One region of the Congregibacter litoralis KT71 genome, then DNA from elsewhere that is predicted to be linked to it. Evidence: predicted binding sites of a transcription regulator. Region 1 holds the regulator's gene; the other holds the start of a gene.
The links. The regulator FNR, encoded in region 1, switches genes on or off when oxygen is low (the NO sensors DNR and NnrR bind a similar motif). The targets are predictions, from matches to a motif close to TTGATNNNNATCAA.
Positions count from the first base shown of each region.

Region 2: a site for FNR is predicted at 4,980-4,993, ahead of ppk2 (polyphosphate kinase 2). Genes of this name have one in related genera too.

Region 1 covers NZ_CM002299.1:1,845,252-1,857,405, reverse strand. The annotation lists gene nadB (L-aspartate oxidase) at 1-1,573, shown strand, start outside; gene KT71_RS08525 (hypothetical protein) at 1,595-2,068, opposite strand; gene KT71_RS08520 (FAD assembly factor SdhE) at 2,037-2,297, opposite strand; gene ygfZ (CAF17-like 4Fe-4S cluster assembly/insertion protein YgfZ) at 2,406-3,365, shown strand; gene ung (uracil-DNA glycosylase) at 3,419-4,099, opposite strand; gene KT71_RS08505 (DUF1631 family protein) at 4,296-8,294, shown strand; gene hemN (oxygen-independent coproporphyrinogen III oxidase) at 8,397-9,827, shown strand; gene fnr (fumarate/nitrate reduction transcriptional regulator Fnr) at 9,914-10,666, shown strand; gene KT71_RS08490 (Yip1 family protein) at 10,868-11,476, shown strand; gene ccoN (cytochrome-c oxidase, cbb3-type subunit I) at 11,610-12,154, shown strand, end outside.
Region 2 covers NZ_CM002299.1:1,567,356-1,579,509, reverse strand. The annotation lists one part of gene KT71_RS07200 (IS3-like element ISGpr2 family transposase) at 1-646, shown strand, start outside; gene KT71_RS07195 (hypothetical protein) at 760-1,764, shown strand; gene KT71_RS07190 (hypothetical protein) at 2,000-2,317, shown strand; tRNA gene KT71_RS07185 (tRNA-Leu) at 2,432-2,518, shown strand; gene KT71_RS07180 (ISL3 family transposase) at 2,615-3,805, opposite strand; gene ppk2 (polyphosphate kinase 2) at 3,943-4,917, opposite strand; gene KT71_RS07170 (ROK family protein) at 5,038-5,982, shown strand; gene KT71_RS07165 (acylase) at 6,074-8,581, shown strand; gene galE (UDP-glucose 4-epimerase GalE) at 8,634-9,665, opposite strand; partial or broken gene KT71_RS07155 (NAD-dependent epimerase) at 9,782-10,796, shown strand; gene KT71_RS07150 (UDP-glucose dehydrogenase family protein) at 10,848-12,152, shown strand.

The DNA.
Region 1 (12,154 bases):
CGTGATCATAGGACGCGGCGCCGCAGGTCTCTCCCTGGCATTACGCCTGCCCCGGGACTATCGCATCGCGGTATTGTCAAAGGGTGATGTCAAACAGAGCTCCACCTACTGGGCGCAAGGCGGTATGGCCGCGGTCCTCCATGCAAGGGACAGCGTCGATGCCCATGTGGAGGATACGCTCCGCGCCGGCGCCGGACTCTGCCATCGGGACGCGGTAGAGCTGACGGTGTCGCACAGCCGGGAAACCGTCGACTGGCTGGCCTCCCTCGGTGTGGACTTTGATCTTCGGGAGGACATGGACGCCAGCCAGTCGCCGGAATATCACCTCGCTCAGGAAGGCGGCCATAGTCATCGCAGAATTGTCCACGCGGCAGATCGCACGGGCGGCGCCATTGGCGAGGTTCTCGAAGAGCGCGCACGACAGGCGGACAATATCGATTTGCTACCTGGACGGATTGCCGTGGATCTGGTCGTTCGCGATGGACGATGCAAGGGCATTTATGTCCTCGACGAAAAAGAAGACCGCGTGGATCTCTTTGAAGCCGGTGCTGTAGTCCTTGCCAGTGGTGGTGCCAGCAAGGTCTATCTCTATACCAGCAATCCTGACGGCGCCAGCGGCGATGGTATTGCCATGGCCTGGCGCGCCGGCTGCCGGGTGGCAAATCTGGAGTTCAATCAGTTCCACCCCACCTGCCTTTATCATCCCGATGCGAAGTCTTTTCTTATTACCGAGGCACTGCGCGGGGAAGGTGCCTATCTCACCCTGCCAAACGGCGAGCGCTTTATGCCGGCCTTTGATGAACGCGCGGAGCTCGCGCCGCGAGACATCGTGGCCCGGGCCATCGATCATGAGATGAAGCGACTTGGCGCGGATTGCGTGTACCTTGACATCTCCCACCAGGACTCGGACTTTGTTCGCCAGCACTTTCCGACGATTTATGAACGCTGCCTTGAATTCGGTATCGATATCACCAAAGACCGGATTCCCGTGGTGCCCGCCGCCCATTACACCTGCGGCGGCATCATGGTAGATGCCCACGGCTGCACGGACGTCGAAGGCCTGTACGCCATCGGGGAATGCTCATTTACCGGTTTACACGGCGCCAATCGCATGGCGAGCAACTCCCTCCTGGAATGCCTGGTCTATGCCCAAGCGGCGGCAAAGCACATCGAAGCCCAGGCGGCACAGCACAGCAGCGATGACAGCCCCCTCCCCTGGGACGAAAGCCAGGTGACAGACTCCGATGAGGACGTGGTCATTTCTCACAACTGGCATGAACTGCGACGCTTCATGTGGGATTACGTGGGCATTGTCCGCACCAACAAACGTCTCCAGCGGGCCCTGCGGCGCGCCGAACTCCTCCAGGGCGAGATCGCGGAGTACTACAGCAACTACAAGGTCACCAACGACCTCCTCGAGCTACGAAATCTGGCCATGGTGGCGGAGCTAATGATTCGCTGCGCCATGGAGCGCAGAGAGAGCCGGGGCCTGCATTTCACCCTCGATTATCCGGATTTACTGCCCGACCCGGCGGACACGGTCCTCGCTCCCGACAATTACCGTCACCGCTGATTGACCTCAAAGCGCTGCCCTTTAGCGCGCAACAGCGTCCCCGTTGTGATCTTCGAGACGAAGCTCCCGGCGCAGAAGCCGCCAGTGCTCAAAGGACAGGGCATCGGGAAATATCAAAAACGAGCGGTATGCGCTGCATTTTTTGCCGCAGGAGCTCTCGTGTATCTCCAGCCATAGCAGGGACGAAAAACTGCCCTGGCTATGCAGACAACAAAGCCGGCGGCGGTGGTCTTCGTCTTCGCGGCCGTCGGGATACACGATAAACCACAAGCCCCCAGGCTGCCCCAAATCCCCTTTGAGCAAGGTCAGGCCCTGGGGATCCATACGGGAGAGGGATCGCGCGACGAGCCACAATCCCAGAGCCGCTGGCACCATGCTGATCTGGCTAGCGAGGATGCCGTTAAACAAGCAGAAGATAAGTAACAGGCGATTCGCCCGCTGCAGCATGCGCAGGCGCGGAGAATTACGGAGGCGTATCCTCAGGCCGTCGGGCATCGAGGATGGTCTGCACCATCTGAGCGTGCTCGCCATCCTCAGGTATCTGCTTGCGCAAAAACCAATCGAAAAGCTCCTGATCCTGACAGCTCATGAGTGAGCGATAGCGCTCCCGCCCCGCTTCATCCAGGTGGGGGTAGTGCAGGCGCACAAAGGGCTCAAGTATGAGGTCCAGCTCAAGCATGCCCCGGCGACTGGCCCAGCGCATTCGTTTATGTTCCTCGTCCATGGAAAACACCCGTTTTTTCGAACGCGGGAGTATAGCTGAGTCAAGGCACGGGGTATGATCGAAGCCGGCTTAATCATTAGCAAGGCCAAAGATCGGTCAGGAGGTGTTTTGGATAGTTTTGCCTGTTTTCTCCCCGGAGAAGCGATGCTTCATCTGCGGGGCAGTAAAGTGCCTGAATTTTTGCAGGGGCAGCTGACCTGCGACACGCGCAAGTTAGGGCCCGAGCGTGCGCTCATGGGAGCGTTGTGCAATGTAAAAGGTCGCGTGCTCAGTGACCTCACGGTGCTGTATGTGAGCGATGCCCACCTGATCCTGCGACTCCGTCGCTCCGTCGCCGCTACCATCGCCAAAACCCTTGAGCGCTATGCGCAATTCTCCCGAATCAGCGTTGAACTCGCGGCCGAGGAGCACTCCATCCTGGGTTTGGGCGGTAGGGATTTCGCTGCGGAATGTGCGATAGATGGCGACAGGAGTGATGCCGCAGATAGTGCCTCGAACACGGTCTCCCCCGGTTCCCTGCCCGTGACCCTCCGCGATGATGCACTGCTTTTGCAGCGCGGACCCGGTCACGGCGAGGTCATCGCCATCGACGACGCTCCTGCCCGGGCGCTGGCTTCCCAAGGTACAGCATCCGGTTCACAAGCTGATGTAGACCCCGTGACATCCTGGGAGGCAGCGACACTGCGCACGGGGCATTACGCGCTGGAACTGGAGGACCTTGAATGCTTCACCCCCCAGGCTTTGAACTACGATCTCAGCGGTCTGGTCGCTTTTGACAAGGGGTGCTACACCGGCCAGGAAATCGTTGCGCGACTTCACTACAAGGGCCGCAGCAAAAAACGCCTGCAAATTTTCGAGGGTCCGGAGACCCTGGGACCCATAGCGCGCGATACGTCCCTGCAGGGCGAATCTGGAGAGATCGTTGGCAGCTGCCTGCGCCGCGCGTCCTACGGGAACGGCCGCGCCCTGATCGCAGGCGAGGTTCACAGCGACCATTTGAATCAAACGCTTTTCTTACCCGGGGGTGAGCGACTCGATGCGATAACCCCGCCGTACCTGAGCTCCTGAGGGCCGGGCACAGCGATCCCCGGGGGCACTCCAGCGCGAAGCTCCATAAAGCCCTAAGAGTCGATGGACCAGTTTATGGGTTCACGACCCCGGGCGCGCAAAAACGCATTGGCCTTGCCGAAATGCCCACAGCCAAAAAAACCCCGGTAGGCGCTTAGGGGCGATGGATGGGGCGCTTTAAGCACGCAGTGCTTCTGCCCGTCTATGAAGCCCGCCTTCCTTTGCGCCTGGGATCCCCACAAAAAAAACACCAGAGGCTCGGACCTCTTGGCGAGCAGGGCTATCACCGCATCCGTGAACAGCTCCCAGCCTTTGCCCCGGTGGGAACCGGGGTTCCCTTCTTCCACGGTTAGTACCGTATTGAGCAGCAATACGCCCTGCTTCGCCCAGGCTTCAAGACATCCGTGTCGCGGGGCGCTTATTCCCAGGTCTTCCTCAAGTTCCCGAAAGATGTTCCGCAAAGATGGCGGCACGGGTACACCCCGATTCACGGAGAAACTCAGTCCGTGGGCCTGTCCCGGCTGGTGGTAAGGATCCTGTCCAAGAATCACAACCCGCAGGTCTTCGGGAGGCGTGTGGACAAAAGCGTTGAACACCTGCTCTCGCGGCGGAAACACGGCAGCGCCGCTATCTCGTCGCGCGGCGATAAAATCGCTGAGTCCGAGCATATAGTCCGCGTCCAACTCGCTTCTCAGCAAATCGCGCCAGGCGTCGGGAACAGTGTAGTCAGGCATCGTTTTACAGGGCTCAGCCGCGGTATAGGAGTCCTGAGTTTATCCCAAGGTCTGAGTTTGAGCCCCTTGGGAGAAGCCCGCGTTTTGAAAACTGTCACTGTACTTCAGAGTCGACAGCTTCTTCCGTATACTCCGCCTTACTACAGTGCAGCCGCGCGACCTCGCGCTTGCCTCACGTAACGAGACTGCGAACTTTATGAGTGAAAAAAAGGCCGCGTTACCCGCCTACCTTCGGTTACCCGATGGCCTTCGCTTTGCCGGCATCGCCGAAATCACTGATTCCGGTTCACTCTTGCTGAAGCCTAAACAGGCCATCTCTCCCCTGCCACCCGAAGGGCTGCCCGTGCATCTGGTCATTGCCGGCCTACCGGACGACGATGAAGCCCAAATCAGCATTGCCGGAAGCATTGAAACCGTCAACGCCCGGGAGGTGCTGGTCACCCCCGACGATGACCTCCCCGACGTGGTTCTGGAGGTGATGGATCCGGACGCCATCGTCTGGCTGCCGGGACCCGAAGAAGCAGAGCGTCTTGTTAATGAGATGCTGACGACCGGGCACTCGCAGTTACTTCAAGCCATGAAGCGCTTTCTCGTCGAGCTTGGGGATCGTCTGTTTGATCTGTCTACATCGTCCCGTTACGGCATCTCGGGTCAACACGCACACTATGACGCCCTCAACGTATTGAAGCGCAACAACGAGGATTTTCTCGAGGACTTCTCCAAGGCCCTGACCGTGAGCATGGAGACCCTGGAAAAAGAGAGCGAGGGGCAGACCTTTGCAGATCTGGAGGCAGCATCGGCGCGCAACCTGGATCTCGTTGCCCTGGATGAGATGGATCAAAAGCTGGCGGTGGACAAAATCGTCAACAGTCTCATCGAGGCCCACCGGGTGGAACTCGAATGCTTAACCATCCGCACGGCGCTGGTCAGTGACCGGGAGCCGCGACGGGCACGAACACCTTTTCATCCCGCCTATGTGCTCCAGGCCTTTATGGACGCCCTGGAGCCCATCACGGACAGCCCCGTGGTCATCCAGGATAGCCTGACGGCATTTCGCGAGGCCTACGCGCCGCAACTGGAAAAGCTTTACCCCGAACTCAACCGTATTTTCACCGATGCCGACGTGGAGCCCGGCCTCGAAGACGACATTCGTGAAAACGGTTCGCTGCTCAATCCGGTGGAAAAGCGCATCATCAAGTCCACCGTGCGTACCAAGCCCGCTCCGGAGAGCGAAACCACCCGGGAATCCACCGCGGCGCCCCGGTCTGCCCAGGGCGCGGTAAGTTCCGATGCTTCTAATGATGCTTCCCCGGAAAGCTCGTCGGGCACCGGCTCGGCGGATGGCCGCGGAAATACGCGTACCCAGGGTAACGGTGGCAATGCCGACAGTGCTGCCGGCGATTCAGGCACGCCCGGGGCTGGAGGCACGGCCGGAACTGGCGACAATAAACACGATGCCATGTATGACGCGGTCATCAGCGCCCTTGATACCAATCGCGAGCGCTCGGAACTTGAGAGCGCCCCCGCAACCTCGGGGGATAGCAGCGATACGACAAAGGGCGCGGCAGAGCGTCCGACAGAAAGCGCTGCGCCTGCGCAAAGCGCCGCGGCCGCGCCCCAGGCAACCCTGGATCAACAGCAGCTCCTCAACGCGCTGCTCTCATTGCAGGCGTCTCAGCCTCCCGCTCAGTCCCTGGGAGAGCTGCAGTCCCTCGAAAGCCTTCTCAAGGAGCATGGCGGGCTGGGTGAGGATGTCGCCCTCGAGCGGGACGGCGCCAATCGCCTCAGTTTTGTAGATACGGTCTTTGACACCTTGAACCGCAACTTCGAGGTCAGTGACGACATGGCACCCAGCCTCGCGAGACTGCGGGTACCCCTGGCGCGCTTATCCCTCCATGAACCTCGATTTTTTGCGCAGCCGGAGCACCCGGCACACCAGCTGCTGGACAAAATTTCCAAACTGGCCAGTGCGGACAACACCCTCAACCGCTCGCTCCAGAAAAAAGTGGCCGAAATCGTCGAGCGCGTTGCCGGAGAATACAGCGATGACAGCAGCGTCTTCGCCGATGCCCAGGGCGAACTGGATACCCTGCTAGCACAGCAGAACCGCTCCCTGGACCGAAATGTGGAGCGTGTGATCAGCGGTCTCCAGGGCCAGGAGCGCCTCACGCGGGCGCAACGCAGTGTCGAAAAACTGCTCGATCGCCATCTGGATCGAGACAGCGCCCCCCGCGCCCTCGTGGATCTTCTCGACGGCGGCTGGCGTCAGGCGCTGGTGCAAATAGCCCTGCGCGAGGGCGAAAGCAGCATCGCCTGGCAGGAGGAGGAGTCCCTGTTGCAGACCCTGGTTACGGACTTCCGTGAATCCAGCGAGGGAGAGCTTCCCAGCACCGCAATCAAAGAGATGCAACAGCGTCTCCGGGCCCTGAACCGCCGCTTGAACGTCTCAAACCCGGGCTCCGTGGCCCACGAGGGCGCTCTTCGCAGAATCAACGCAGTGATTACCGGTAAGGCCCCGGCGGATGTCACCCGCTACCAGCCCCAAGTCGCCGCCGCTATTCGTCCCGACTCCCAGCGCGTCGAGCAGTTGCCACGCCTCCGACGCTGGCTCAAGCGCGTCGAAGCACTGGAGCCCGGTGCCAAGCTCCGCTATCGGGCCAAGGACGGCCGCCAGCGGAAAATGCGACTGGTGTGGGTCAGCGAAGACCGCGATCAATTTGCCTTTGTCAACGAGCGCGGACAAAAGATCGCCGAGATGAGCGCCATCCAGCTGGCCCGCCAGCTCAGTCGCGGAGCGCAGACACCCACTCCCGTGGATGAGATGTCCGTGCTCGAGCAGAGCATGTATGGCACCCTTGAAGAGGCGCAAAAGACCCTCAGCTTTGACCGAAACCGCGACAGCATCACCCAACTGATCAATGGCGAGTCATTGGTCTACCAACTGCAGCGCACCCTGCGCCACGCCCAGGCCCGGGGTAGTGAACATGCGTTTCTGCTTCTGGACATCGACAACTTTGCCCTGGTTAATGATGTCTTTGATGACACCAGCGGCGACGAGGTGCTCAACGAGTTCGGTCGCCTCCTGAGCCAGATGAATGATCGTCGTGCGCTGACCGCGCGCATGAGCGAGGATGAATTCGGCATTCTCCTTACCTATCGCGACACCGACGAGGCGAGACGGATTGCCGACAAGATTCGCGTGGATATTGCGGCAAGCAGCCTCACCATCAATGGCGAAAACATATCGTTTACCGTGTCCATCGGTGTTGCCAGCGTCTTGCAGACCAGCGAAAGCCCCACGTCCATTGTGGAACAGGCGCGCCAGGCTTTGAGCATGGCCAAGGGCCAGGGCAAAGATCAGGTAGTGGTGTACGACATCGACCAGGAAGAGGTCATGAACTACAAGCTTGAGCGGGCATCCTCGCGCAAGCGTCTCGACGATGCCATGTCGACGGACAGCCTGGTACTTCGCGCCCAGCCCATCGTCCAGAGCGCCGTCGACGGCCGGGAGGGCGCCAAGCACCACTACGAGATTTTATTGTCTCTCCGTGACGACGACGGCGAACTCCAGTCTCCCCAGGACTTCATCATGTCGGCGGAGCGCTTTGGCTATGTGACCCTCGTGGACCGCTGGGTGCTCAAGGAGGCCTTCTCGTGGATCTCGCGCCTCATGGATGCGCAGAAAGTGGTGCCGGAACTCTCCATCAATCTCTCAGGCACCAGTATCACGGACAATGACTTTCTGGATTATGTTCTGGAACAGATTTCGGAGCACGGCGTAGGCACCAGCAGGCTGTGCTTTGAGATAACCGAGACCGGGGCCATCGACAACCTGCCCCGGGCAGCGGACTTTGTTCGAACGTTGAAAAACATCGGCTGCAAATTCTCTCTTGATGATTTCGGCACCGGGCTTGCCAGTCACAAGTACCTCAAAGAGTTACCGGTGGATTACGTCAAGATCGACGGCACTTTCATCACGGACATCCACCGCAACGCAACCGACTATGCCATGACCAAGTCCATTAACGACCTGGCGCATTTCCTGGGGCAGAAAACCGTCGCAGAGTGTGTGGAGGACCTGGAAATTGTCCCTGCACTGCGGGAAATAGGCATCGATTATCTCCAAGGCTGGGGCATCGGCATGCCCCGGGAGCTTCACGAGATCACCGAGGAACTCGCAGACCTCGAAACCTGAGGGTTTTCCCTACCCGCGTCCTACCTTGATGTGGATCAAGAAGCATCTAACCCGGTGCTGCTAGCCTGTGGTTCTTATTTGAGTAACAGGCCCACCTTGATCATGAACCAGATAATCGGCAGCAGCGAGCAGACCCGGCGCCTACCCAGGGAGTGGGAGGCGGGGATGAGCATGGCGCGCAAATATGCCACCAGTGGCCCTCGCTACACATCGTATCCCACTGCGCCGCAATTCTCTGAAGACTTCGATCTGACGCGTTATCGCAACTGGCAGGGCCGTCGGGAACATCATGGCGATCCCCTGTCCCTCTACGTGCATCTGCCCTTCTGTCACGACATCTGCTACTACTGCGGTTGCAATAAGGTGGTCACGCGCAAGGAGGGTGTTGCGGCACGCTACCTCGCCCAGCTCAGCAAAGAACTCGAGATGCAGAGCCAGATCGTGGGCAAGGATCGCCCCGTCACTCAGATGCACTGGGGCGGCGGCACGCCAACCTATCTCAACGACGGCGAAATCACTGAACTCATGCACAGCCTTGCAAGTCGTTTCCGACTGTTGGACAAGGGCTATCGCGAGTATTCCATTGAAATTGACCCGCGCACGGTGTCCTCCGCAACCATTGCGCTGCTGAAAGGCGTAGGCTTCAACCGCATCAGCCTTGGTGTTCAGGACTTTGATGAACGCGTGCAAAAAGCCGTCAATCGCATTCAGCCCTACACGCAGGTGGCGGAGCTGGTAGAGGCGACGCGGGCCCATGGATTTCGTTCCCTGAGCTTTGACCTTATCTATGGACTGCCCTACCAGGATCATGTGAGCATGGCCGAGACCCTGCGCAAGGTCATCAGCCTGCGCCCGGACCGCATCGCCTGCTACAACTACGCCCATTTACCCGAGCGATTTTTGCCTCAACGCTCCATTGATCGACACACGCTCCCGGAACCTGAGGAGAAGCTCCTCCTGGCGCAGATGATCAGCGCAACGCTTCAGGATGCCGGGTATCGCTACATCGGTATGGATCATTATGTCCTTCCCGATGATGAGCTGGCAAAAGCCCAGGGTGAATCCAGGCTGCAACGAAATTTTCAAGGTTATTCCCTGCAGCTCGCAGACGATCTTCTCGGACTGGGGGTCTCATCTATCAGCCAGATAGGTGACTTTTATCTGCAAAACGCCCGTGATCTGCCTGCGTATTACCAAATGCTGGAGGACGGTCAGCTGCCTATTACCAAGGGCTACAGGATCAATAACGAGGACAAACTCCGCCGGCGGGTCATCATGTCTCTGATTTGCGACCTCAGTCTGGATATCGCAGAGGTCGAACGGGAGTTCGGCATAGACTTTCGCGTCCATTTTCATGACGCCCTCGAAGAATTGAATCCCGCTTTCGAAGACCGACTGATGGAGTTCGATGCGGGCATGCTCCGCGTAACAGCAGCAGGCCGCCCCTTCCTCAGGAATCTCTGCATGCCCTTTGATGAGTATCTTGAGCACCACAGCCGCAGCGGAAAAGCCCAATTCTCTGCCACAGTTTAACTCGCCGAGCAATGTAAAGTTAATTTGACACGCTCGCACGGGCTCGCTACATTTTTGCTTATAGCCGGTACGGGAAACGTAGAGCAGTGAACAAGCAGTTAATCGATGTAGAAAGCGCTACAAACAAAGCCTGTACCCACGACTATCAGGTGAATTGCAACAACTGCCGCCTTAGCACTATCTGTCTCCCCTTCTCCCTCGAAGCAACGGAAATCGACGAGCTCGACCGTATCGTTCAGCGCAGCAAGCCCCTCCAGAAGGGTCAGCACCTGTACCGCGAGAGCGATGATTTTGAATCCGTGTTTGCCGTGCGCTCAGGCACGATTAAAGCTTATCGGACGACAGACGACGGTCGGGAACAGGTTACGGGCTTTTACTTCCCCGGGGAGCTTCTCGGTATGGATGGCATCAGCAACAATAGTTACGCCTCATCAGCCAAAGCCCTGGAAACCGCATCGGTCTGCGAGATCCCCTTTAACTCTCTGGAAAAACTCAGTGCCAGCATGCCACAGCTGCAGCGGCACTTTTTTCAGATTATGAGCCGGGAAATCACTGAGGACCAGCAGCTGATCACCCTGCTTTCGAAAAGTTCGGCAGATGAGCGCGTCGCCGCACTACTCCTCAGCGTATCGACGCGAAACGCCCGCCGCCAACTGAGTGCTACCCAGTTCCGTCTCAGCATGTCGCGGGTGGATATCGGTAATTATCTGGGACTCACCGTCGAGACCGTCAGCCGGGTGTTTAGCCGTCTTCAGAAACTCAAGGTGCTTGCGGTAGAAAACAAGGAAATCGAAATTCTTGATATTGAGGCCCTGCAAAAAATCGCAGACGCCGGTTAAGGCTAAACAGCCCTTAAGGCCCGCAAAGAGGTCTGAAACAGACTGACGCAACAAAGGTGGCCTTTGCCATACCAGCAATTGAGCTCCGTTGTGTCCGCTTTAATTAACACTCTTGCATCGCTTATTGATGCAGGTCAATAAATGCGGCAGTGAGTTCATTAGAATGCCGCCTGTCAGATTTCTCATCGGGGGATAACGAGAATGATCCAGCACACCTTTGGACTGCTATTCAAACCACGACAGCAATGGCAGACCATCGCAGATTTACCCGAGAGTTCCCAAAACCTTCTGGTCATCTATCCCTTTGTATTTGCACTTTTGCCGTCCATCGCCTGGTACTGGGGTACCAGCCATGTCGGATGGACGGTGGGCAGCTACAACGAAATCATCAAACTCACCGATGCCAGCGCCATGCAGGTCAACATCCTCTTTTACTGTGTGATGGTCGCAAGCGTTGCAGCCATCGGCTACGCCATTCACTGGATGTCCAGCACCTACGGGGCCGCTAACTCCACCATCGCCAAGGGCATTGTTATCGCCGGGCTCACCGCAACGCCGCTGTTTATTCTCGGTCTCGTGGGCTTTTATCCCCTGCTTTGGGCAGATCTGCTGATTGGCGTTGTAGCCATCAGCTGGGCGGTTTACCTCATGTATCTCGGCATCCCCATCGTCATGAACATCCCTCAGGAACGGGGCTTTTTGTTCTCCAGCGCGATCCTTGCCATCGGACTGGTGCTCCTTGTGTCCATCATGGTCGTGTCGATCCTGGCCTGGGATTACGGCGCGGCGCCGGCCTTTACCGACGGCTAGGCAAAAGCGCTATAAAAAAAAAAGCTGCGAAGTCGATTCGCGGCGCTGGGAGCCCCCGGGGTTTCACGCACAGCACAGGCACAAGAACAGCAAACAGGCTCTTAAGAATTAACAGGAATTACGGGTAACAACCATGAGCGAACTAAACGCAGCACTGGAGCATCCTGTCTACAACTATAAGGTTGTACGGCAATTTGCCATCATGACAGTGGTCTGGGGCATCGTGGGCATGCTTGTGGGGGTGTACATCGCCGCCGAGCTGGTCTGGCCTGCCCTCAACCTCGGTCTACCCTGGACGAGTTTTGGGCGCCTTCGCCCCTTACACACCAACGCGGTGATTTTTGCTTTCGGTGGATGCGCCCTATTTGCCACCTCCTATTACGTTGTGCAGCGCACCACCCAGGCGCGAATCTTCTCCGACAAACTGGCGGCGTTCACCTTCTGGGGCTGGCAGGCCGTCATTGTGCTCGCAGCAATCACGCTACCTCTGGGTTACACCAGCAGTAAAGAGTACGCCGAGTTGGAATGGCCCATTGATATTCTTATCACCGTCGTCTGGGTGTCTTACGCCGTGGTCTTTTTCGGCACCCTGGTGAAACGGAAAACCAGCCACATCTACGTCGCCAACTGGTTCTTTGGTGCCTTTATTGTCACCGTGGCGGTGCTTCATCTTCTGAA
Region 2 (12,154 bases), 280 kb from region 1:
GTGTTGCGGCCCCAACCGTGTCCACCGTCTCATGAAAGACGCTGGAATCAGGGCGCAGGTTGGATATCGCAAGCCACGGCATAAGGCTGGAAAAGCGCATGATGTGACGCCTAATGTCCTGCAGAGACAGTTTAATCCGGCTGCGCCGAACGAGCGATGGGCGACCGACATCACCCATATTCGGACCCACGAAGGCTGGTTGTACCTGGCCGTGGTCATCGACTTATTCTCGCGCCGGGTGATTGGCTGGTCGATGCAATCACGGATCACGAGCGATCTGGTTCTAGATGCCTTGTTGATGTCGGTGTGGCGTCGCAAGCCGGTGAGCAAGGTACTTGTTCATTCGGACCAGGGCAGTCAATACACAAGCTATGACTGGAGCGCGTTTCTACGCGCAAACGGCCTTGAGGGCAGTATGAGCAGACGCGGCAACTGCCATGACAACGCAGTCGCTGAAAGCTTCTTCCAGCTTCTGAAACGCGAGCGCGTGAAGCGCAAGATATATCCGACCCGGCAGGATGCCCGGGCCGATATCTTTGACTATATCGAGATGTTCTACAACGTCAGACGCCGGCATGGCTCGAACAGCCTGCTGTCACCTGTAGACTACGAACAGCATCACGAAAAACAACTGGAAAGTGTCTAGAGAACTGGTGGCGATTCACTGAGTTCCAGCGGACAGCGCTGTTCTTAAAAGCGGCATCAATCGACTATGCATTCTACTCGCGCTGGTCCGGCAATGTGTTCGTAGGATATGCATTGAACTACCGGCCGACGCCGAACTTGTTGATACTAGACGCCACTGGGGACATCCAGCGGTGCTTCCGTCTCCTTAGGTCTCGACCGGAGTTCCCACGGCCACCGGCGGTGAACTACGAGAACTTGAAGTCTGTTCACCTGGTTGTCCCGAAGAGCTTGCAGGGCATCCGATGGAACAAGTCCAACATAACGGAGGCAAAGGCGTATGAGGAGTTCATGCGAAAAGCTGTTCTTGATGGCACGGGGCCGGGTGACAGGGTTCTCGTGGTCTATCCTCTAACCATGGCGACTACTCACCAGGTCATACCGAAGCCAGCCGAGAGTACCGAGGAGGATGGCAGCTTCGACTGGGAAAAACGAAGAGTCTACTTCGCTCACTGGGGACCGGGCGCTGGCAGTAACCAGTGGAAGGGATGCAAGCACGTCTTCTTGTTTAGCGAGTTCCTGAAGCCCAAGCGCGTAATCATCGCCAAAGCGAGTGCGTACTCCGAGACTCGAGCCAGCGACGCCAAGTTGGAGGGCATGCACGGGCGTGGGATGACTGGCGACGCGTTGACGGTCCAGCAAGGGGAGCTTCTCATGTACGGAAAGCAGATGGCATGCCGTGGCAATGTCCGAAACATCGATAAGAATGGAGTCTGTGGCGAGATGACGATTCACGCGACGATGGAGTACGGGCCGATGCTGGCTCACTGGGGTGAGCTGTTTCGGGGAGCGCCGTTACCTGTTCGTAAGAGCTACGATGACACTGAGAGTGATACGTTCAAGGGACGTATTCAGCGGTATCTGGCAGCCCCTGATAGCCCTCAGCAGGCTAGCTCAACGGAGGTTGCAATAGCCGTTGGATGCAAAGCGGACCAACTTAGACGAGCTATGGCAACAAAGGCAGTTAGCCCGTATCTCGGTGCGTATGGCTGGCAACTGTTGAGAGCACGGGAAATAGGTCTCGCGGGCAACAAGCTCTACTTGGTGCGTGATACCGCTGAGGAGCGTAAAGCGGCTTAAAATGCCTAGAATTGGGCGGAGGCATCACCGAAGGAGCGGTGACTGCCTCTGTCTTTTTCAAACACGGCCGACACAGCATCGCCCTCCGCGACCAAGTATCAGCTTGAGTTTAGCCCTTATATTGATGACCTTTCGGACTATGCAAATCACGGCACTTTTACGAGTGCAAGCAGGATGCACTATCAACTGTGAGACTGTTCTGCCAGAGTTAGGAGTATTCAATGGGAGATTACTAATGAACGAAGCGGAAGCTCGATTAGTCTACGAAGAAGCACAGCGTGATGAGAGAGTCATGCACGAGTTTGAGTCACTACGCCCCTCGTACAACCCTGTTGTATCGGCAGTCAGCAACCTCGTGGCTATAGCCTTATTCATGTGGTTCATCATGGCTACAGAAACTGGACGCTCGATGGAGACCACCACTGTATCCTTAATGATGTTCATGTTGGTTGCCGGTAATCAGGCTGTAACTCAGGAATTGAACCGTCGGACAAACAAGAGGATTGATGCGCTTTACAGTCTGCTTAGGCGAGATGCATCGCAAGACTTGTAGCATGCGTCCTGTGACAAATTGTGACAAAATCGCCACTTACTCACCGACCGGTGAACTGCTTCAAACAGGTGTTATCGAAGATTCGGAAACAGCGAAAAGTATCTACCAGTAAGTGCCGAAGTGGTGAAATTGGTAGACACAGGGGATTCAAAATCCCCCGCCTTAACGGGTGTGCCGGTTCGAGTCCGGCCTTCGGTACCACACATCCGTTTCTTCTGTATCTAGAAGGGAAACGAGCATACGCTCCCCCAAAAATCCCCGGCTCTCCCCAATTAACGGGGGATGGACCGTTTCTCACTAAACACGATTGATGATGCCATCCCACCCGCAGTGGGTTAAGACCCTCAATCGATAGTTTTCAAAATTTCTAAATCCGTACGCTCTTCGCGTCATCATCTCCATCTTCGTGTGGAAGCCCTCCGTGGGCCCGTTGCTCTTACTGAATCGCCACATCATGACGATGGGCTCAAGCCAAGACTTCAGGGTTTTCGCCAGCCGTCTCAGCGGACTGTGGCGCAGCTGCTCGATCAACGCCAGCAGTTCAGGTAGCTTCTTTTGGGCCGTTTTCTTCCTCAGATTCTTGAGTAGCATCAGCTCGTTGAGGTGTTGCTTGGCGTCATAGAGTGCGGCGAGGCCGGGGTAGTCGCTCAGGTAGCGCCGCAGATTCTCTCGCTGCTCCGGCTTCAAGCGCCAGGCATGGCGCCGCATGAGACTTAGCAGGCCGCGGTTTCTGCGACCCTCGGGGTGCACGTCTTTCCAGGCGTTGAGGAAGTGCTGATTGACCAGGCGAATGACGTGGAATCGATCAGCGACGATCGTGGCGCCGGGAAAGTACTGGCGGGCGATGCTGCGATAGGTCTCGGACAGATCCATCACCACGAGCTTGACGTTGTCTTTGCCCGGCAAACGCCGCAGATAGCTGTCCAGGCTGGCCTGGGAGCGTCCCAGGCGCACATCGAAGACTTTGTGGCGCCGCAGGTCGACCAATGTGGTCGCGAAGCCGCGCTTGCGGGTGAAGAAGTGCTCATCAATCCCGAGGACCTTGGGGCAGGGGCGGTTCGACATCTCCGAGACGCGTCGCTCACAGTGGCCGTGGTACCAGCGTTCAGTAGTGGCTGCGCTGATGCCATGGGTGCGTGTGAGCTTGGCCTGGGTGACCCCGCCATCGTGGGTCTCGAAGACCTCGTGGCGAAACGCCTCGGAGGCTCGATAGCGCGGCCGTACGCCTTTGAATCGATGGCGGAAATAGCGACCGCAGCGCGGGCAGTGATACTTCGGTGCTCTGAGATGCAGAGTGATGAGCTGGTTGCCTTGGCGTGTATGCTTTAGGGTCCGCTGGTAGGTGGCTTTGATCCGCACTCTCGGGTGCTGGCAGTGAAGGCAGCAGGGCCGCTTCTTGGGTTTGGCGTAGACCGAGATCGCATCATTGCGATCGACGTGTTCGACCTCCAGCTCTGGAAGCCCTAGTATTAATCCTGCGTGGGACATCGGGTGTTCTCCATTAAACCGTTTCCGCAAATTCAGTTTAATGAGCCCCGGTGTCCCCCGTTAATGATGAAGAGCCCGAGGCTTTTTCTTGGCGCGGATAAAACCCGTGTAGTAAGGGGCGCCGCAGACCCGCCCGGCTACCACTCGCTGACCGAAGGCCCGAGGATATGCCGGGAACGTCCGATGACGTGCTGACTGTGCCCGACTAATAGAGGGTCTGGTCGACGCACCAGATGGGTGTCCTTCTCCGGGTAATCAAGGCTCGCCAGGAAGTGCTGCATACAGGCCAGACGAGCGCGCTTTTTATCCGAGGACTTGATCACTGTCCACGGCGCATCGGCGGTGTCCGTGTAAAAGAACATCGCTTCTTTCGCCTCCGTGTATTCGTCCCACTTATCGATGGATGCCTGGTCGATGGGCGATAGCTTCCACTGTTTGAGAGGGTCAGTCTTGCGACGGGCAAAACGTGCGTGCTGCTCGTCTTTGGTTACGGAAAACCAATACTTGAACAAACGCACACCACTGCGCACCAGCATGCGCTCAAGATCCGGCGTTTGGCGCATGAACTCCAGATACTCTTCGGGAGAGCAGAATTCCATCACGCGCTCGACGCCCGCGCGGTTGTACCAGGAGCGATCAAAAAGCACCATTTCGCCATCCGAGGGCAGATGTTTCATGTAGCGCTGAAAGTACCACTGGCCGCGCTCCTGATCCGTGGGCTTTTCCAGTGCGACCACCCGCGCACCCCGCGGATTGAGATGTTCCATGAAGCGCTTGATGGTCCCGCCCTTTCCCGCCGCATCGCGACCTTCAAATAAAATCACGATTTTCTGGCCGCTATCTCTCACCCACTGTTGGACCTTGAGGAGTTCGACTTGAAGCGCCTGCTTTTTTTCCTCGTACTCCCGCCGGGGCATTTTACTTTTATAAGGGTAATCACCGGAGATAAACAGCTCACGGATAGCCGCGGGATCATGTCGCATTTTTGCCAGCTGGCGGAGACGCTGGGCGCGATCACTAAGCTCCTCGGCACTGCCGGTGTCCTCTCCGATGCCGTTGACCTCATCGAATTCCATGGGACGTTCCAGAGCCTGCTTTCCCGAATCACTCATTTGCATTTATCCTCGTTGATTAGCCATTGGGGATATTGAGCCGGAGGCCGTTTTCCCCTGCAATGATCCCTGTCAATGAAACGGGCAAAAAGGTCAGATAAGTACCCCGAGGACGCTCCCATGGAAACAACAACATCACTCCTGGGTGTGGATCTCGGGGGCAGTAAAATCGAAGCCGCGATCATGGACGCCGCCGGCGTCGTGACCCATCGAGCACGCTGCCCCACCCCTAAAAACAGCTATGAGGACACCCTTGCAGCAATTCGCGAGCTCTGTGAGCAGCTGGAATCCGAAACAGGCCTACCCGACCGACGTCCCCTGGGTATCTGCACACCGGGCTCCCCCTCTCCCGAGACCGGTCTTATGCGCAACTGCAATAGCACCGCTTTGAACGGCCAGCGTTTGCTCGCGGACCTGGAGGACTGCTGCGCAAGACCCGTGCGTATCGCCAATGACGCTGACTGCCTGGCCCTGTCGGAGGCCAGCGATGGCTCGGGCGCAGAAGCCGATAGTGTCTTTGGCGTCATCGTGGGTACCGGCGTGGGGGGCGGCATCGTCATCCGGGGCAGCCTGCTTCAGGGCCCCAACGCCATCAGCGGAGAGTGGGGCCACAATCCTATGCCATTGGATCGCCTGGCGACGCTTCCACCCGCTCTCTCTCCGTCCCGACTTTGCTACTGCGGAAGACAAAACTGCATCGAGACCTGGCTGAGCGGCCCGGGGCTGGCGCTGAGCCACGAACAGCTCCACGGCGACGGCATCTCCGTCGGTGAGCTTTCCCTGGAACACCCCGACGACGCGCACCGCGCAAGCCTGTCACTCTACGCAGACATGCTGGCAACAGCCCTGGGGGGCGTGGTCAATCTCCTGGACCCCGAGCTTATTGTGATGGGCGGCGGTCTCTCCAATATCCCGTCCCTGTATCGGGAAGTCCCTGCGCTCCTTGCAAGGAAGCTGTTCTCCGACGTCTGTCGCACAAAGATCTACCCAGCCCAGCATGGCGACAGTAGTGGTGTTCGTGGCGCTGCCTGGCTGTGGCGTGACACCGTCAGCGCCTCTTCATAGGCGAACTGAGCACCGCGCACGTAGACAGCCCGCGCTGGCTGTGCAGAATAAAGTCACCGCAAAACCCAACGATAAAAAGAGATTGATAGCTATGCCTTTAGCACTCGCGTCCCTCACCCGTTGCTCCAGCAGCGTTAACGAAAACTCCGAAAACCGCCGTGGAGCCAGCACCAGCACTCGCACCCGGTTTTTTGGGGGGCTTGTGCTTCTCCAGGCGCTCCTCTGCGCCCCCGTGTCACTCGCCGACACGGCACAGTCCATGGCGAGGACGGATTCCGATGCATCACTGATGCCCGAAGGCGGCTATCGCGTGACTATCCGCAAGGGCCCCTATGGTGTCCCGCATATTCAGGCAGATGACTATGGTTCCCTGGGCTATGGCGAGGCGTATGCCGCGGCCCACGACCATGTTTGTAATATGGCGCTGGCATTGCTTCAGGCACGGGGTGAGAGTGCCCGCTATCTCGGTGCAGGCGCCAATAACAGCAACATAGCCCTCGATGCGGTGGTCCATGGTCTGGATCTTCGGGCCCAGGCCGAGATCGCCCTCGCCGCCCAGGACGCGGAAACCCGTCGCTGGCTCGCTGGCTACAGCGCGGGCTACAACCGCTACCTGGATAAGCATAGGGGATCCCGGAACAGCTCCTGGTGCAGTGGTGCCGAATGGCTCCGCAATGCCACGCCCCTCGATCATATGACCCGTATGGTCATGGCAGCTCAGACTCTCCCGCGCATGAGCGGCGCAATTGCAAACGTGCAGCCACCGACAGAAGCCTCCGAGTTGGCAGGGAACGGCAGCGCGGCACTGGAGCTTGCAGCCCTTGATGCCGCGTCCCTCGAGGGCATGGGATCCAATGGCTGGGCACTGGGCAGTGAGTACACGGAGAACGGCCGGGGCATGCTCCTCGCCAACCCCCACTACCCCTGGTACGGCGAAAGCCGCTTTTGGGAGAAGCACCTCACCATTCCCGGAAAGCTGAACATTTATGGCGCTCACCTCCTTGGCAGCCCCGGCGTGTCCATTGGTTTTAACGAGAATCTTGGCTGGACCCACACCGTGTCCGCCAGCCAGCGCCTCGTGCTCTATCGTCTGGAACTGGACCCGGAAAACCCCATGCGCTATCGCTACGGGGACGACTGGCGCGATATTGAGGCCCGGGTGGTCACATTCCCGCTGCGGGACGCCAATGGCGAGGTCACCCAGCACGAACACACGGTCTATGTCAGCGACCACGGCCCATTGTTGAGCATGCCCGGCATGACCTGGGACGGGACGTACGCCTACGCCGCCCGGGACGCCAATGTCGGCAACCACTCCCTCCTTGCCCAGTGGAAAGCCATGGGAGAGGCCCGCAGTCTGGATGAATTTATTCAGGCCCACCGCAAGTACAACGCCATGCCCTGGGTGAATACCATTGCCACGAGCGCCGACGGCCGTGCGCTCTACCTCGATAATTCCACCGTGGGCAACCTCAGTGACGAGGCCCAGGCCCTTTGGAAGGCGTCTCTGACATCTGACCCCCTCGCCGCCCAGCTATATCAAGGAAGACGTATGGTGTTGCTGAACGCCAGGGATCCCCGCAACACCTGGATTGACGATGACTCGGCGCCCATCGCAGGTACCGTGCCCTTCGCAGAACGCCCCCTTATTGAGCGCAGGGACTACGTTTTCAACTCCAACGACAGCTACTGGCTGAGCAGTCCCAGACAACCCACGACGGGACACTCGATTCTGTATGGACCGGCGGAATCGGCTCGCTCCCTGCGGACGCGAATGAACGTCCGGATGCTGGAGAATGACTATGGCGATGCAGGCGACGACGGTCTCTTCGCCATTCACGAAATTCAAAAGGCGCTGTTTTCCAACCGGGGACTCACCGCCGAGCTACTCCTGCCCGAGCTGATCACGATCTGCAGGGCTTCGGCTGAAGACCTGCAAAATGCCTGCGATGTGCTGGCGGCCTATGACGGCAGCCTCAATCTTGATAGCCCGGGCGCACCGCTGTTCCGAGAGTGGATAACCCGCTACGACCGCCTGGATACCGTAAGCACAGGCAAGTTGTTCAAGGAGCCCTTCGACGCGAGCCAGCCCGCTATGACCCCCACTGCCCTGGGAGACGCCGAGCTTGCCCTTCAATCTCTCAAAGACGCCGTGGCGGTCATGAACGCGGCAGGAATGCCTCTTAATGCCAGTTTACGAGACACACAGTTCGCCTGGCGCGCAGGCAAGGCAATACCCGTGCACGGGGGCAACGGTTTTGAGGGTGTGGCCAATCTTCAAATGGCAGGTAACCCGGCGGCCTCGCCCATCGCAGGCATCAAGCCGGCAAAGATCGCCGACAGTCGCTATCTCACCGATAAGGGGTATCCCGTGGTCCACGGCAGCAGTTTTATCTACACCCTTGGCTTCGACGACCATGGGCCCGTCGCCGAAGCGCTGCTGAGCTACAGTCAATCCGGCAATCCCCGCAGCCCTCACTTTCGCGACCAGACAGCGCTCTATGCGAAGAAGCAGTGGCGAAAAGTGGCTTTCCATGAGTCGGATATCGCCGCGACGGCACGTAGCATCCGGGTTCTGCGCAGCGGCGACAGCCCCTGAGTAACCAAAAGCAATAACACGGGATGGGGCGACCAGGGAATCAGGCGCGTTCTCAGCTCCTGAAGCCCTCGGGATTCTGCGACTGCCAGCGCCAGGCATCCTCACACATGCGCTCCACGCCGAAGCGGGTTTCCCATCCGAGTTCCTGGCGGGCATAAGCCGGGTCGGCATAACACTGGGCGACGTCGCCAGGACGACGATCAACAATCTCGTAGGGCACGGCACGGCCGCTGGCTTTTTCAAAGGCATGCACAAGCTCAAGCACACTGTAGCCCGTGCCTGTACCCAGATTGACTATCAGAGGTTTTTCACCGCCATGATTTCCGAGACAGCTCATGGCGCTCACGTGCCCCGCCGCCAGATCCGATACGTGGATGTAGTCCCGAACACCGGTGCCGTCGCGGGTATCGTAATCGCCCCCGAAAACGCTGAGTTTTTCACGACGCCCCACGGCCACCTGGGCAATAAACGGCATTAAATTATTGGGTATACCCGAGGGGTCTTCACCAATAAGACCGCTCTCATGGGCGCCCACGGGATTGAAATAGCGTAAAAGAGCCACCTTCCATGCGGGGTTTGAGGCCACCAGATCCATGAGCATATCTTCAACAATCAGCTTGCTGCGCCCGTAGGGATTTGTCGCGCTGCGCGGAAAGTTTTCCGTGATGGGCACGGACGCGGGATCGCCATACACCGTCGCAGAGGAGCTAAACACCAGGCGAAACACCGAGGCAGCCTCCATGGCGCGAACCAAAGAAAGGGTGCCCGACACATTGTTGTCGTAGTACCGCAGGGGCATGGCCACGGACTCGCCCACGGCCTTGAGACCTGCAAAATGAATCACGGCGTCGGGGCACGTCTCTTCCAGCACCCGGCGGGTTGCCTGTTCATCACGGATATCTGCCTCGTAGAGTGCCGGCCGATAGCCGAGAATCTGTTCCAGGCGCTCAAGCACAATGGGCGAGCTGTTGGAAAAATTGTCGAGAAGACTGACCTCGAAACCGGCGTCACTGAATGCCACGCAGCTGTGAGAGCCGATATAACCCGCACCGCCGGTGAGCAACACGCGTTTTGACTTGACCATCTGGCAATCCATTGAAGGCAAAAGCCAACGCTACCAGTCGCCGATCCTGCTGAACAGGTACTGAGTCACAGGATGGTGTTTGCTACCATAGCGACCTGTTCACAGGAGCCCCCTCTATGCGTGTTCTCGTTACCGGCGCTGCCGGCTTTATTGGCTTTCATCTGAGTCACCGCCTCCTGGACGATGGCCACGAGATTGTGGGTCTCGACAATCTCAACGACTACTACTCCGTTGAACTCAAACGGGACCGATTGGCGCAGCTGCAGGCACGCGAGGGTTTTACCTTTGCCAACCTGGATCTCGAGGATCGCAGCGCCATGGAGCGACTGTTTGCCGATCACGCCCTGGATGCCGTGGTAAACCTCGCCGCCCAGGCGGGAGTCCGCTATTCCCTGGAGAACCCGCGGGCCTATATCAGCAGCAATATCGACGGTTTCATGAATATCCTCGAATGCTGTCGCCACGCCAATACGGCGCACTTGATTTATGCGTCCAGTAGTTCCGTTTACGGGCTGAATACCCAGATGCCCTTTTCCGTGCACGACAACGTGGATCATCCCGTATCCCTCTACGCGGCCACGAAAAAATCCAACGAACTCATGGCTCATACCTATTCCCATCTCTACGGACTGCGCACTACGGGGCTGCGCTTTTTCACCGTGTACGGCCCCTGGGGCCGACCGGACATGGCACTGTTTCTGTTCACCAAAGCGATCCTATCGGGAGAACCCATCAAGGTCTTCAACCAGGGACAGATGCGTCGCGACTTCACCTACATTGACGACATAGTGGAGGGCATTACGCGATTGCTGGGTAAACCGGCAGAAGGCCAACAGCCAATGGGATTCGGCCCGACCCGACCCCGGAAGCAGCTGCGCGCCCTACCGCCTTTTCAATATCGGCAATAACCAGCCTGTGCCGCTCATGGACTTTATAGCCGCCATCGAGACAGCCCTGGGGCGGGAGGCTGAGAAAGAGTTTTTACCCCTCCAGGCCGGGGATGTTCCTGCGACCTATGCAGACATCGAGGCCCTCGCTGACTATGTGGGATATCGTCCCGGAACAGATATCAACGCGGGAATTCAAAATTTTGTGGACTGGTACCGCGACTATTACAGACAGCCCCGTTGAGCTCGGATAACCTAAAGCCTTTGCCGACTTACCCATAGGAAATCAAGCGTAATGAACGTAGTGATGATTGGCGCAGGCTATGTGGGCCTGGTATCCGGCGCCTGCTTTGCAGAATTTGGCGCGAGTGTGGTCTGTGTAGACAAACAGGAAGAACGGATCACGGCGCTCCGCCAGGGCAAGATTCCCATCTACGAACCCGGGCTTGAAGACCTGGTGCGCAAGAATGCAGACGCCGGCCGTCTGTCCTTTACCACGGACGTGGCGGGCAGCGTTGCGAAAGCGGATCTGGCCTTTATCGCCGTGGGCACGCCCACCCGTCGCGGCGACGGCCATGCGGATCTCAAATATGTCTACGCAGCTGCCCAGGAGATCGCAGAGAACCTCCAGGGATATACGGTCATCGTGGATAAGTCCACGGTACCCGTGGGCACGGCCCGCGAGGTTGCACGGGTAATCAGCAAGACAAATCCCGACGCAGACTTTGATGTGGCATCCAACCCCGAGTTTCTCCGCGAGGGATCTGCCATCAGTGACTTTCTGCGCCCGGACCGCGTGGTGCTGGGTGTGGAGTCCGAGCGCGCCGAAGCGCGCCTCCGAGAACTCTACCGTCCATTGAACCTCATCGAGGCGCCCCTGCTGGTCACGGGTTTGGAGAGCGCTGAGTTAATCAAGTACGCGGCCAATGCCTTCCTTGCCACGAAGATCAGCTTCATCAATGAGATGAGTCAGCTCTGCGAGAAAACCGGAGCCGATGTGAACGCCGTGGCTAAAGGCATGGGCATGGATAAACGCATCGGCAACAAGTTCCTCCACGCGGGGCCCGGCTACGGCGGCTCCTGCTTTCCGAAGGACACCCTGGCACTCAACCGTATGGCCCAGGAATATGGCGTCGGAAGTCGAATTGTCGAGGCCGTGGTCGAGGTGAACGCCTCGCAGAAGGCCCGCATGGTGTCAAAAATCCGCGAAGCCCTGGGAGGATCCGAGGCAGACAAACGGATTGCGGTGCTCGGGCTGACCTTTAAACCCGAGACCGATGACATGCGCGATGCTCCAGCGCTCGCCATACTGCCTGCACTGATCGATCGCGGGGCCACCATCTGCGCTCACGATCCCGAGGGCATGGACGAAGCCCGGCCTCTCCTTCCCGAGGCGATGGAATACGCGGACACGATTGAGGAAGCCCTTAAGGACGCAGATGCCGTGGTCTTGATGACTGAGTGGAATCAGTACCGCGGGCTCAACCTCAGGGACGTCCGCGACACCATGCGTGGGGATGTCTTTGTGGATCTTCGCAACGTTTACGAACGGGGCCTCATGGAAGCTGCGGGACTCCAGTACACCAGTGTCGGTCGCTGATC